DNA from 3 places in the Noviherbaspirillum album genome. Region 1 is predicted to be linked to each of the others. Evidence: predicted binding sites of a transcription regulator. Region 1 holds the regulator's gene; each other region holds the start of a gene.
What was found. Region 1 encodes sigma-54, which starts transcription at its own class of promoters, with help from an activator protein. Its sites were predicted from a motif close to TGGCANGNAANCTGCTTT; they were not measured.

Region 1 (4,922 bases):
CAAGGAAAACGGCCGCGGTCCGATGGTGGTTCGCGCCGACCGCGCCACCGTCAACAGCGACAACAGCCAGATCCACATGTACGACAATGTGAGGCTGGACCGCCCCGCCACCGCCGATGCCCAAGCCATGCAGGTGCGTTCCGAATACATGCTGGTGTTGCCGGACGACGATATCGTCAAGACCGACAAGCCGGTGAAAATCGCCGTCGGGCAATCCGTGCTCACCGGCACCGGCATGCTTGCCAACAATGCGACGCGGGAGCTGCAATTGTCGAGCAATGTTCATGGCACGTATCAAGCTCCGCAACGCTGATTCGATATAACTTGATGCTACTGTTCCGAGATCTCCGATGAAACGATTTTTGTGGTTGCTGCTGATGCTGGGTATAACCGCCGCCGGCGGCGTGCACGCGGAGAAGGCGGATTCCGAGAAACCGACGAATGTCGAGGCCGACCAGATGGCCTACGACGACGTCAAGCAGATCAATACCTTTACCGGCAATGTCATCCTGACGCGGGGCACGCTGATCATGAAGGCATACAAACTGACCGTCACGCAGGATCCGGCCGGTTATCAGTATGCAACGCTGCTGGCGCCGCCGGGCGGCCTGGCGACATTCCGCCAGAAGCGCGACGGCGGGCCCGACCAGTGGATGGAAGGCCAGGCCGAGCGCATTGAATACAACGGCAAGACAGAAATCGTGAAGCTGTTTTCGCGGGCGAAGATGCGGCGCCTCGAAGGAACCAAGGTCATGGATGAAGTCGAAGGCGAATTCATTTCCTATGACAGCCGCGCGGAGTTTTTTACCGTCAACAATACGCCGAGCGGCGAGACGAAGCCGGGCGGCGGCCGCATTAAGGCGGTAATACAGCCGCGAACCGAAACAAAGGGCAAATAGCATGGCAAGCACATTGGTCGTTCGCGGCTTGCAGAAAAGCTACGGCACCCGCCAGGTGGTGCATGACGTGTCCCTGCAGGTGGAAAGCGGCGAGGTGGTCGGGCTGCTGGGCCCGAACGGCGCCGGCAAGACAACTTCGTTCTACATGATCGTCGGCCTGGTGCCGTCGGACGCGGGCGAGATCGATCTCGACGGCGTGGCGATTTCGCGCATGCCGATTCACCGGCGCGCGACGCTGGGCCTGTCCTATCTGCCGCAGGAAGCATCGGTGTTCCGCAAGCTGACGGTGGAAGACAATATCCGCGCGGTGCTGGAACTGCAGCGGGTGGACAACAAGCCGCTGAGCAAGGAAGCGATCGACAAGCGGCTCAATACGCTGCTGTCGGAACTGCAGATCGAGCGGCTGCGCGAAAACCAGGCGCTGTCGCTGTCGGGCGGCGAGCGGCGGCGCGTGGAAATTGCGCGCGCGCTGGCGACCAATCCGCGCTTCGTTCTGCTGGATGAGCCGTTTGCCGGTGTCGATCCGATCGCCGTCATTGAAATCCAGCGCATCGTGCGCTTCCTGAAAGAGCGTGGCATCGGCGTATTGATCACCGACCACAATGTGCGGGAAACACTTGGCATTTGCGACCGTGCCTATATCATCAATCAAGGCTCGGTACTGGCAAGCGGCCGCCCGGATGACATCATTGCCAATGAGTCCGTGCGGCGCGTGTATTTGGGCGAACACTTCCGGATGTAGGGAAGAATCAGACAGGTATGAAACAGACTCTCCAACTTCGCGTATCGCAACACCTCGCGCTGACACCGCAGTTGCAGCAGTCGATCCGATTGCTGCAACTGTCGACGCTCGAGCTGCATCAGGAGCTGGAACAGATCCTCTCGGACAATCCCATGCTCGAACGCGTGGATGATCCCCTGGATCACTCCGTGCGGCTGCTCGCCGACGGCGCCATCAGCGCCCCCGGGTCAAGCAGCAGCAATGAGGCGCCGCCGGGCGAGGCATCCTCCTCCACGCGCGACGAACCCGAAGGCGCCTATGAAGGCGGCGCCGACAATGGCGAAGGCGGCGAAGGCGGTTCCGCATCGGACAGCGAATGGAGCTTCGACGATGTCGCGCGCACATCGAAGGCGCCGGAAGACGACGACGCACGGCCGCAGCTGGAAGCGCACGAAACCACGCTGCGCGAGCACCTGCTGGAACAGATGCGCGTCACCGTCAGGGAACCGCGCGACCGCGCGCTGGTGGAACTCCTCATCGATGCCTTGAACGACAACGGTTACCTGGAAGAACCGCTGGAAGAGATCCATGCGCGCCTGCCGGAAGAGCTGGAAATCGAACTTGATGAACTCAACGTGGCGCTCAAGCTGCTGCAGAGTTTCGATCCGGCCGGCGTCGGTGCGCGCAATGCGTCCGAATGCCTCGCGATCCAGATCCGCCGCATGCCGAAGGTGCCGCTGGTCACACGGCGCCGCTCGCTCGAGATCGTCGAACAGTATCTGCAGCTATTTGCGCAGCGCGATTTCAACAAGCTGAAGAAGGCGCTGGACTGCGACGAAGAGGACCTGCGCGAGGCACAGCATGTGATCAAGAGCTGCAATCCGCATCCGGGCGCGCTGTATGCGTCCGATGCGTCGGACTTCGTGGTGCCCGACGTGATCGTCAAGAAGACCAAGAACGGCTGGCAGGTAATGCTCAATCATGAAGTGATGCCACGCCTTCGGGTCAATGCGCTATATGCGAACATCCTCAAGCAGAGCAAAGGTGAGGGATCACTCTCCTCGCAACTGCAGGAGGCGAAGTGGCTGATCAAGAACATGCGCCAGCGCTTCGACACCATCCTGCGCGTGGCACAGGCCATCGTCGACCGCCAGCGCAATTTCTTCTCGCATGGCGCGGTCGCCATGCGCCCCCTTGTCTTGCGCGAAATTGCTGATACACTGGGTTTACACGAGAGCACTATCTCTCGGGTAACAACACAAAAATACATGCTCACCCCGCATGGAATGTTTGAGTTGAAGTATTTCTTCGGCAGCCACGTTGCAACGGAAGCCGGGGGCGAAGCCTCCTCCACTGCGATACGGGCCCTGATCAAACAATTGATAGGAGCAGAAGACCCCAAGAATCCTTTTTCAGATAGCAAAATTGCGGACATGTTGGGGGAACAGGGCATGGTGGTCGCACGGCGCACCGTCGCGAAATACCGGGAAGCCTTGAAAATTCCTCCCGTTAATCTGCGCAAATCTCTATAGTTGTCATCGTAGTACCGATGTTGCTGTGTTCCGGCGTGACCGCCGCGGGCACGTTGCGAACCTCCAGCGACGCCAATCATAGGAGCGCTGTATGAATCTCATAATCAGTGGACATCACCTCGATCTGACCCCTGCCATCCGCGAATACGTGGAGACGAAACTGGACAGGATAATCCGGCATTTCGATCATGTCATTGATATTGCAGTCATCCTCGGGGTTGAAAAGCCCTCTGAAAAAGACAAGCGGCAACGCGCCGAAGTCAACCTGCGCCTAAGGGGAAACGTCATTCATGTCGAGAGTTTTGCACAGGACGTCTATGCGGCGATCGATACGCTGATGGACAAGCTGGATCGCCAGGTGCTGAAGTACAAGACCAAGCTGCAGGACCATCAATGCGAAGCCATCAAGCGCATGCCTGCTGAAGCTCAGGCTGCTGAATAAGGAACCGGGGGGTCCCTTGCCGCACACCGGCAAGCCACTCGATCAAGGGCGCTTCGGCGCCCTTTTTGCTGGCACGGCCGCAAGCGGCGGGAGGCTCATGGCGTCAGGAATGGCGTCAACTGTCAGGCCGGCGACTGCGGACAATCGGCATCGCCGATACAATATCCCTGCCCTTCTCCGGGCTCACTGACGCCCGGGAATTCGACCGTTCATCACCGTTGATCATCCTATCCCATGACAGACTTCGTCCGCACGGCCATTACCAATCACATCGGCATCATTACGCTGGATCGTCCCAAGGCATTGAACTCGCTTTCGCTGGAGATGGTGCGCGCCATCACGCAGGCGCTGCTTGCCTGGCGCGGCGATGCTGCAGTACGCGCGGTGCTGATCCGCAGCAGCAGCGAAAAGGCATTCTGCGCCGGCGGCGATATCCGCTTCTTTCACGAGGCCGGACGCAGCACGCCGCTTGCGGGCAGCGCATTGCTCGAGGATTTCTTCACCGAGGAATACGCGCTCAACCACCTGATCCATACCTATCCCAAGCCCTATATCGCCATCATGGACGGCATCGTGATGGGCGGCGGCATGGGTATTGCCCAGGGCGGTGAAGGCAACCGCATGCGCGTCGTCACCGAACGCACGAAAATGGCCATGCCCGAAGTGAACATCGGGCTTTTCCCCGATGTCGGCGGCAGCTATTTCCTGTCGCGCTGCCCCGGCCAGATCGGCGCCTATCTCGGCGTCACTGGCGAGGTCATCGGCGCGGCCGATGCATTGCATGCGGGACTGGCGGATGTGTACGTACCGTCATCGGAACTGGGTACCCTGGTGGACATGGTGTCGTCGAGTCAGGCAGCGGACCTGCGCCATGCCATCCTGGAGTTCGCTGCCCCATTCCAGGCCCAGGCCGAACCCGCGGCAAGCACGCTCGCCGCACAGCGTGGCAGCATGGACCGGCACTTCGCGGGCAATACGGTGCAAGCCATCGCCGCATCGCTGGCAGGCGATGACGATGCCTTTGCGCAGAAGACGCTGTCGGTCATGCGCAAGCGTTCGCCGCTGATGATGTGCGTGACCCTGGAGCAGCTGCGGCGTGGAGCTGCACTGAGCGTTGCGGAATGCCTGCGCATGGAGCGGACGATGGTCCGGCGCAGTTTCGAGAACGGCGAGGTGCTCGAAGGCATACGTTCGGTTGTCATCGACAAGGACAATGCGCCGAAATGGCAACCAGCTTCGCTGGACGAGGTCGATGCGGCGATGGTCGAGCGCTTCTTCGCGCCGGCCTGGCCGCCGCATGCGCATCCGCTGCGTGAGCTGAGTTAAGA
Region 2 (4,922 bases), on a different contig from region 1:
CCTTGTCCTGCTCATGCCAGGGATCTGGCTCGCCTTCCAGCGAGAACAGCAGCCGCTCGTAAAGCGCCTTGCGGTTTTCCGCGTCTTCCAGCACCTTCTGCTTCACATGCTCCAGGCCGACGCGAGCGAGGTAATGCACGGTGCGTTCGAGATACCAGCCTTCTTCGCGGTACAGTTGCAGGAAGGCGCCGGAATATTCGAGCACTTCCTCGTGCGTCTTGAGCTTGACGAAGAAATGCGCAACCTCGGTCTTGATGCCGCCGTTGCCGCCCACATAGATTTCCCAGCCGGAGTCGACGCCGATCACGCCCACATCCTTGATGCCGGATTCGGCGCAGTTGCGCGGGCAGCCGGAGACGGCGATCTTGACCTTGTGCGGCGCATACATCTTCCACAGCGCTCGTTCGAGCTGCTGGCCCATCAGCGTGGAATCCTGGGTGCCGAAGCGGCACCACTCGGAACCGACGCAGGTCTTCACCGTGCGCAATGCCTTCGCATAGGCATGGCCGCAGGGCATGTCGAGATCCTTCCACACGGCTTGCAGGTCTTCCTTCTTCACTCCCAGCAGGTCGATGCGCTGGCCGCCGGTGACCTTGACGGTGGGGATGTTGTACTTGTCGACAACGTCGGCAATGCGGCGCAGGTCGGACGCGGTGGTTTCGCCGCCCCACATGCGGGGAATGACGGAATAGGTGCCATCCTTCTGGATGTTGGCATGGGCGCGCTCGTTGATGTAGCGCGACTGCGGGTCATCTTTGGCTTCATGCGGCCAGGTCGAGATCAGGTAGTAGTTCAGCGCGGGCCGGCAGCTGGCACAGCCGTTCGGCGTGCGCCACTCGAGGAAATGCATCGCACCGGAAATCGTCAGCAATTTGTTGACCTTGATCGCATCGCGCACTTCCTGGTGGGTGCGGTCGGTGCAGCCGCACATCGGCTTGACTTTGGCCGAGGTCGAATAGTCGCCGCCGGCGGTGAACATGATGATCTGCTCGACCAAACCGGTGCAGGAACCGCAGGAGGCCGATGCCTTGGTGTGCTTGCGCACGTCGTCCAGCGTAAACAGGCCCTTCTCCTTGATGGCCTTGACGATGGCGCCCTTGCACACGCCGTTGCAGCCGCAGACTTCTGCGGTGTCGGGCATGGCCGCGGCCTTGGTGAAACCCTCGTGGCCGACATCGCCGGGGCGGCCGGTGTTGGATTCGCCGAACATCAGCGTATCGCGGATCTCGCCGATGTCGCGGCCTTCGCGCAGCAGGCTGAAATACCAGGAGCCGTCGACGGTATCGCCGTAGAGGCAGGCGCCGACCAGCTTGTCGTTCTTGATCACCAGCTTCTTGTAGACGCCGCCTATCGGGTCCGACAGCACGATTTCCTCGGTGCCTTCTCCGCCCATGAATTCGCCGGCGGAAAACAGGTCGATGCCTGTGACCTTGAGCTTGGTGGAAGTCACCGATCCCTGGTAGCGGCCGATGCCGAAGTTGGCGAGGTGGTTGGCGCAGACCCTGGCCATCTCGAACAGCGGCGCGACCAGACCGTAGGCGGTGCCGCGGTGGTTCACGCATTCGCCGACCGCATAGATGCGCGGATCGTAGGTCTGCATGGTGTCGTTGACCACGATGCCGCGGTTGCAGTAGAGGCCAGCCGATTCCGCCAGCGCGGTGTTCGGCCGGATGCCGACCGCCATCACCACCAGTTGCGCCGGGACTTCGACGCCGTCGGTGAAGCGGATGGCTTTTACGCGGCCGTTCTCGTCGCCGACGATTTCTTTCGTGTTTTTTTCGAGCAGGAAGGTCAGGCCGCGGTCTTCCAGCGACTTCTGCAGCATCTTGCCGGCGACCGGGTCGAGCTGGCGCTCCATCAGCCAGTTCGGCAGGTGCACCACGGTCACGTCCATGCCGCGCAGCTTGAGGCCGTTGGCCGCCTCCAAACCGAGCAGGCCGCCGCCGATGACCACCGCGTGCTTGTGCTGCTGCGCGGCCTCGATCATCGCGTTGGTGTCCTGGATGTCGCGGTAGGAAATCACGCCCTCGAGATCCTTGCCGGGCACCGGAAGGATGAATGGATTGGAGCCGGTGGCGAGCAGCAAGCGGTCGTATTCCGCCACCGTGCCGTCTTCCGCGATCACTTGCCGCCGCACGCGGTCGATCTTGGCGATCTTTTTGCCGAGATGGAGAGTGATGTTGTTCTGCTCATACCAGTCGACATCGTTGAGCATGATGTCCTGGATGGTCTGTTCGCCGGCGAGCACCGGCGACAGCAGGATGCGGTTGTAGTTGGCATAGGACTCGGCACCGAACACGGTGATGTCGTACACATCCGGCGCGATCTTCAGCAGCTCTTCCAGCGTGCGCACGCCCGCCATGCCGTTCCCCACCATGACTAACTTCAGCTTCTTCATCAAAGCTCCCTCTCGTGTGGCCTCGCCATTGAAGCCTGAAGATAAACATGCATGTCTCTAAGCAGGAGGCATGCCAATCGATTGCGTGGGAAAACGCACTGCGGCGGCTCCGGTTTTGCACTGCGCCGGTGCGGCGTGCGGCTTCATGCCTCACAACGCACCTAATCACGGCATGGTTTGCCTCATGACGGGCGCCCGCGCGCGCAAACGCAGTGGCATGCTGCTTGCATAAGTGCATGGCAGTCTCTCAAACCCTGGTGCAAAGGAGCATCGTGAAAACAACGTCGTTTTGGAAGGCGGGACACACGCCTACCCTGCTCGCTTCATTTTTCTATTTCGATCTCAGCTTCATGGTGTGGGTGCTGCTCGGCCCGCTCGCCGTGCAGATTTCGACGGATCTCGCCCTGACGCCCGCCCAGAAAGGCCTGATGGTGGCCACGCCATTGCTGGCCGGCGCGCTGCTGCGCATCGTCATGGGCGTGCTGGTCGATCACCTCAAGCCCAAGAAGGCAGGCGCCATCGGCCAGCTCGTGGTCATCGCCGGCCTGGCATGGGCTTGGCTGGGCAACCTGGCCAGCTACGGACACATGCTGACCCTGGGCGTGCTGCTCGGCGTCGCCGGCGCGGCCTTCGCGGTGGCCCTGCCGCTCGCCTCGCGCTGGTATCCGCCCGAGCACCAGGGCACCGCGCTGGGCATCGCCGGTGCCGGCAATTCCGGCACCGCCTTCGCGGCGCTGTTTGCGCCCTCCCTGGCGATCGCTTTCGGCTGGCAGAACGTATTCGGGCTGTGCCTGATTCCGCTGGGCGTGGCGTTCGCGGTCTACATGACCTTCGCCAAGGACGCGCCGTCCGCGCCGCCGCCCAAGTCGCTGACCGAATACCTGCATGTGCTCAAGGACAAGGACGCATGGTGGTTCATGTTCTTCTACAGCGTCACCTTCGGCGGCTTCTCCGGCCTGGCTTCCTCGCTCACGATCTATTTCAACGGCCAGTACGGCCTGTCGCCGGTCACGGCGGGATACTTCACCGCAGCCTGCGTGTTCGCCGGCTCGCTGGTGCGCCCGCTGGGCGGCATCGTCGCCGACCGCATCGGCGGCATCAAGACGCTGTCTATCATGTATGTGCTGGCCGGCCTGTTCCTGTTCATCGCCAGCCTCGGCATGCAGTCCTACGTTGGCGCGCTGGCCGTGTTCGTGCTGGCCATGCTGGCGCTGGGCACCGGCAACGGCGCGGTATTCCAGCTGGTGCCGCAGCGCTTCCGCAAGGAGATCGGCGTCATGACCGGCCTGGTCGGCATGGCCGGCGGCATCGGCGGCTTCTACCTGGCATCCAGCCTCGGCTATTCGAAGCAGGTCACCGGCAGCTACCAGCTCGGCCTGACGATTTTCGCAGCGCTGGCGGTGACGGCGCTGGTCGGCCTCAGCTTCGTGAAGAACCGCTGGCGCACTACCTGGGGCAGCGCTGCGATGACGACGGCAAAAATCTAGGTCTTCGCGACTCCAGCCACGGCAGTGGCTACAATGACACTGCCGCACCTGCGGCGGATGAAGCATGCAAGGCTTCATCCGCCGCAAGTGCATTTCCGCCACCCGTTTCATTATTCGATCATTCATGCCTCTTGCTGTCCTGACCGGCCACGATTCGCGCACCGGCGTACGCGAACGCAATGAAGACTTTGTCGGCATGGTCACGCCTGCCGAACCCGACTTGTCCACCAAGGGCCTGATGGCCGCCGTCGCCGACGGTGTCTCCGGCAATGACGGCGGACGCGAAGCCTCCGAGTACACGGTGCGCGGCCTGCTGACCGATTACTATGCGACGCCCGATACCTGGCCGGTCACCCAGGCGATGGACAAGGTGATCAAGGCGATCAATGGATGGGTGCAGCACCAGGGATCGATACGGCGTGAACTGGCTGGCATGGCCACCACACTAACTGCGGTGGTACTGCGCGGCACCTATTACTACTTTGCCCATGTCGGCGACACGCGGCTCTACCTGCTGCGCGGCGGCGCGCTGACGCGGCTGACCACCGACCATGTCTGGGACCGCCCGGAAATGCAGCATGTGCTCACCCGCGCCATCGGACTCGATACGCGCATCGCGATCGACCATGGCATGGGCGAGCTGCGCGAGCGCGACGTGTTTCTGCTAGCCTCGGACGGCGTGTGGGGCTGGATGAGCGAATACGACATCACGCATGCGCTGTCCGCCGTAGCCATGGATCGGTCCGATCCCGAGGCGACCGCTGCGGCGCTCGTCGATGCGGCGCTGGCGGCCGATTCGTCCGACAACTGCAGCGCGTTGGTGCTGAAGGTCGTGACGCTGCCTGAAGAGAACCTGCGCGACGCGCTGTCGGGTTCGCGGCAGCTGCCCTTGCCGCCGAAGCTCAAGCCGGGGCAGGCCATTGATGGCTACGAGGTCGAGGACGTGATCCATGCTTCGCAGGCGACCCTGCTCTACCGCGTGCGAGAGCCGAAGTCGCAGCGGCAGCTGGTGCTCAAGACCCTGCACCCGGACCGCG
Region 3 (4,922 bases), on a different contig from region 1:
GCGGTCGCCCAGCGTCAGCGATTTCGCGCCGTCGCCGTGGAACTCGAGGTAGGCGCCGACAACCTTCGACTTGCGCAGGAACTCGGTGAGCGCCAGCACGATGTCGGTGGCGGTGATGCCCGGCTGGCGCTTGCCGGTCAGCTCCACGCCGATGATTTCCGGCAGGCGCATCCAGGAGGCGCGGCCGAGCATGACGTTCTCGGCTTCCAGGCCGCCGACGCCGACCGCGATCACGCCCAGCGCATCGACGTGCGGGGTGTGGCTGTCGGTGCCGACCAGGGTATCTGGGAATGCCACGCCATCCTTCGCATGCACTACCGGCGACATCTTCTCCAGATTGATCTGGTGCATGATGCCGTTGCCGGCGGGGATCACGTCGACGTTCTTGAACGCCAGCTTGGTCCATTCGATGAAATGGAAACGGTCTTCGTTGCGGCGATCCTCGATCGCGCGGTTCTTCTCGAAGGCCTGCGGGTCGAAGCCGCCGCACTCGACCGACAGCGAATGGTCGACGATGAGCTGCACCGGCACCACGGGATTGACCTTGGCGGGGTCGCCGCCCTGCTTGGCGATCGCATCGCGCAGGCCGGCAAGGTCGACCAGCGCGGTCTGTCCCAGGATGTCGTGGCAGACCACGCGCGCGGGGAACCACGGGAAGTCGCGCTCGCGCTTGACCTCGACGATCTGTTTCAGGCAATCGACCAGGATGGTCGGATCGCAGCGGCGCACCAGGTTCTCGGCATGCACGCGCGAGGTATAGGGCAGCTTGTCCCAGGCACCCGGCTGGATGGACTCGACCGCGGCGCGCGCATCGAAATAGTCCAGTGACGTGCCCGGCAGGGGCTTGCGGTAGGCGGTATTCATGGCTGATCTGAGTGAGTGTGTTCTGGATGGGGCGCCAGCAATGAAGTCGCTGCTGGCACCCGCCTTGACTTGAAACCGGATTTACTTGCGTTCGCCGATCGGAACGAACTTCAGGTCTTCCGGGCCGACATAGTTGGCGCTCGGGCGGATGATCTTGTTGTCGATGCGCTGCTCGATGATATGCGCGGCCCAGCCCGAGGTGCGCGCGATGACGAACAGCGGCGTAAACATCGCGGTCGGCACGCCCATCATGTGGTAAGACACGGCGGAAAACCAGTCGAGGTTGGGGAACATCTTCTTGATGTCCCACATCACGCTTTCCAGGCGCTCGGCGATGTCGAACATCTTGGACGAGCCTGCTTCATTCGACAGCTTGCGCGCGACTTCCTTGATCACCTTGTTGCGCGGGTCGGAGATGGTGTACACCGGATGGCCGAAGCCGATCACCACTTCCTTGTTTTCCACGCGGCGGCGGATGTCGGCTTCCGCCTCGTCCGGATTGTCGTAGCGCTTCTGGATCTCGAACGCGACTTCATTGGCGCCGCCGTGCTTGGGGCCGCGCAGCGCGCCGATGGCGCCGGTGATCGCGGAATACATGTCGGAGCCGGTGCCGGCGACGACGCGCCCGGTGAAGGTCGATGCATTGAACTCATGCTCCGCATACAGGATCAGCGAGGTATGCATGGCGCGCTCCCACGACTCGTTCGGCTTGTGGCCGTGCAGCAGGTGCAGGAAATGGCCGCCGATGGAATCATCGTCGGTCTCGGTCTCGATGCGCCGGCCGTTATGGCTGAAGTGATACCAGTACAGCAGCATCGAGCCCAGCGATGCCATCAGGCGGTCGGCGATGTCGCGCGCGCCGGGCGTGTTGTGGTCGTCCTTCTCCGGCAGCACGCATCCCAGCACCGAAACGCCGGTGCGCATCACGTCCATCGGATGCGAGGAAGCCGGCAGCGTTTCGAGCGCTGCCTTCACATTGGCCGGCAGGCCGCGCAGCGACTTGAGCTTGGCCTTGTAGCCCCTCAATTCCGCCTCGGTGGGCAGCTTGCCGTGTACCAGCAGATAGGCAATTTCTTCGAATTCGCAGGCATCGGCGACATCGAGGATGTCATAGCCGCGGTAATGCAGGTCGTTGCCGGTCTTGCCGACCGTGCAGAGCGCGGTGTTGCCCGCGGTGACGCCGGACAGGGCGACGGATTTCTTCGGCTTGAAGCCGGTGGCTTGCTGTTCGCTCATACAAAAGTCTCCAGGGATGGGTTGTACGTTTATTCGATTATTTGGTTATCTGGCGATTATTTCGCTTTTTGCTGCGCGAAGAGCGCATCGAGCTTCTGTTCGAAGTCGTGGTAGTTGATGCGGTCGTAAAGTTCCATGCGGGTCTGCATGGTGTCGACCACATTCTTTTGCGTGCCGTCGCGGCGGATTGCGGCATACACGTTTTCGGCCGCCTTGTTCATCGCGCGGAAGGCCGACAGCGGATACAGCACCAGGCCGACATCCACGCTCTTGAGTTCCTCCACCGTGTACAGCGGCGTCGCGCCGAATTCGGTGATGTTGGCCAGCACCGGCACCTTCACCGCGTCGGCGAAGGTCTTGTACATCTCCAGCTTGGTGATGGCTTCGGGGAAGATCATGTCGGCGCCGGCTTCGACGCAGGCCTGGGCGCGGTCGAGCGCGGCTTCCAGGCCCTCTACGGCGAGCGCATCGGTGCGCGCCATGATCACGAAGTTCTCATCGGTGCGGGCATCGACCGCCGCCTTGATGCGGTCCACCATTTCCTGCTTGGAAACGATTTCCTTGTTCGGGCGATGGCCGCAGCGCTTGGCGCCGACCTGGTCTTCGATATGGATCGCGGCGGCGCCGAACTTGATCATGGACTTCACGGTGCGCGCGACGTTGAAGGCGGAAGAGCCGAATCCGGTATCGACGTCGACCAGCAGCGGCAAGTCGCAGACATCGGTGATGCGGCGCACGTCGGTCAGCACGTCGTCGAGGTTGGAAATGCCGAGGTCGGGCAAGCCGAGCGAACCGGCGGCCACGCCGCCGCCGGACAGGTAGATGGCGCGATAGCCGGCGCGCTTGGCCAGCAGGGCATGGTTGGCATTGATGGCACCGACCACCTGCAACGGGGATTCTTCTTTGACCGCCTTGCGGAAGGCGGCGCCTGCGGATTGGAGACTCATGGATTGATTCACCTGTTGGATGTTTCATGGAACTGCGACTGCATGCTGAATTGCAAAGCCCATGCCATAGTCGAACAGAGTATGCGCCGGTTTATTTTTCATTTAGATTTCAATCGCTTATAAAGCTTTCGTCTTGGATGTGAAAACGTTCATCGCCACTTGCAACGTTTCATTCTGCGTTACACTTGAAACACTGAAACGGAACGAAACACATGCGAACCCGCAGCCATTCCCTCCCCGATCCGAACGACAAGCCGGTCATCTGGACTGTCGCCATTTCCCGCCTGTCCGATCTGTTCCGGGACATCACGCTGGAATTCGACGAACGGGCCAGCATCGAACCCATTCACCTCGGCTTCGAGGATGCGGTACGCCATATCCGCGAGCGCATGGAAAACGAGCGCTGCGACGCCGTGATCGCCGCCGGCTCCAACGCCGCCTACCTGAAGAGCCGCCTGTCGCTGCCGGTGGTCATCGCCAAGGCCAGCGGCTTTGACGTGATGCAGGCGCTGGCCCGCGCCCGCAAGATCACGGCCGATATCGGCATGATCAGCTACCAGGAAACCATGCCGGAACTGAGCGAATTCCAGGACACCTTTGGCCTGAAGATCCTGCAGCGCACCTATGCGACCGAGGAAGATGCGCGGGCCCAGATCAACGAAATGAAGGCCGCCGGCATCAAGGCCATCGTCGGCGCCGGTCTTATCACCGACCTGGCCGAGGAAGCCGGCCTGGCCGGCGTGTTCGTCTATTCCGCGGCATCGATCCGCCGCGCCTTCGAGGATGCGCTGGAAATCGCCCGCTTCACCCGCCTGGAATCCGGCCGCGCCCGCGCCAACCCGCTGGCCGATGCGCTGCGCGCCAAGCATGGCCTGGCCGATCTTCGCGGCGAATCGGCCGCGATGCAGCGGGTGCGGCAAGCCATCGTGCTGTTCGCCAAGTCGCCGGCGACCGTGCTGATCCAGGGCGAGACCGGCACCGGCAAGGAGCTGGCGGCCCAGGCAATACACCGCGAAAGCCAGCGCGCGCGCCAAGCCTTCGTCGCCATCAACTGCGGCGCGGTGGCCGAATCGCTGCTGGAGTCGGAACTGTTCGGCTACGAGGAAGGCGCATTTACCGGTTCGCGCCGCGGCGGGCATGCCGGCCTGTTCGAAGCGGCCAATCGCGGCACGCTGTTCCTCGACGAGATCGGTGAAATGCCGCTGCCCCTGCAGACCCGCCTGCTGCGCGTGCTGGAGGAACGGGAGGTGGTGCGGGTGGGCGGCACGCGGCCGGTTCCGGTGAATGTGCGCATCATCAGCGCGACCCATTGCGACCTCGACCAGCGCGTCAGGGATGGCCGTTTCCGGGCCGACCTGTTCTACCGGCTGGCGGTGCTGCGGCTGACCCTGCCGCCGCTGCGCGAACGCAGGGACGACCTGGTGGCGCTGGCGGAATGGGGCTTGAAGAATGCGCTGGCCGCACTGGGCGCCCGGCCGCATGCCAACCTGCATGCGGAACTGCTCGCCTGCGCCCCGCTACTGGAAAATTACGCCTGGCCGGGCAATGTGCGGGAACTGCGCAACCTGATGGAGCGGCTTGCGCTGTTCCTTGCCGCCGAACCGCTGCAGGCACTGTCGCCGAGTTTCATTGCGGCAGCCGCTCCCGAACTCGGCGCGCCGGCAGTGCCGCCCATGGAAAAGACGGCGGCACAGACTGCGCCGCCATCGGGGGAATCGCTGGCTCAGGTGCTGGCGCGGTTCAACGGCAACCGCGAAGCGGCGGCGAGGCATCTCGGCATCAGCCGCACCACCTTGTGGCGCAGGCTCGGCCGCGGCGAATGAAAACCGGCTCGGACGCAACACCGCAGGCCGGCATGCATCAGCCCGATAGGCG

Region 2: RY831_RS13440 (nitrate/nitrite transporter) is a predicted target of sigma-54. The motif match lies at 2,612-2,629, and genes of this name have one in related genera.
Region 3: prpB (methylisocitrate lyase) is a predicted target of sigma-54. The motif match lies at 3,097-3,114, and genes of this name have one in related genera.

Annotation. Positions count from the first base shown of each region.
Region 1 is NZ_JAWIIV010000019.1:73,071-77,992, forward strand. It holds gene lptC (LPS export ABC transporter periplasmic protein LptC) at 1-313, shown strand, start outside; gene lptA (lipopolysaccharide transport periplasmic protein LptA) at 351-899, shown strand; gene lptB (LPS export ABC transporter ATP-binding protein) at 901-1,641, shown strand; gene RY831_RS20440 (RNA polymerase factor sigma-54) at 1,659-3,152, shown strand; gene hpf (ribosome hibernation-promoting factor, HPF/YfiA family) at 3,244-3,594, shown strand; gene RY831_RS20450 (enoyl-CoA hydratase/isomerase family protein) at 3,829-4,920, shown strand.
Region 2 is NZ_JAWIIV010000010.1:22,112-27,033, forward strand. It holds gene nirB (nitrite reductase large subunit NirB) at 1-2,398, opposite strand, end outside; gene RY831_RS13440 (nitrate/nitrite transporter) at 2,671-3,885, shown strand; gene RY831_RS13445 (bifunctional protein-serine/threonine kinase/phosphatase) at 4,010-4,922, shown strand, end outside.
Region 3 is NZ_JAWIIV010000007.1:216,961-221,882, reverse strand. It holds gene acnD (Fe/S-dependent 2-methylisocitrate dehydratase AcnD) at 1-864, opposite strand, end outside; gene prpC (bifunctional 2-methylcitrate synthase/citrate synthase) at 946-2,100, opposite strand; gene prpB (methylisocitrate lyase) at 2,157-3,047, opposite strand; gene prpR (propionate catabolism operon regulatory protein PrpR) at 3,260-4,870, shown strand.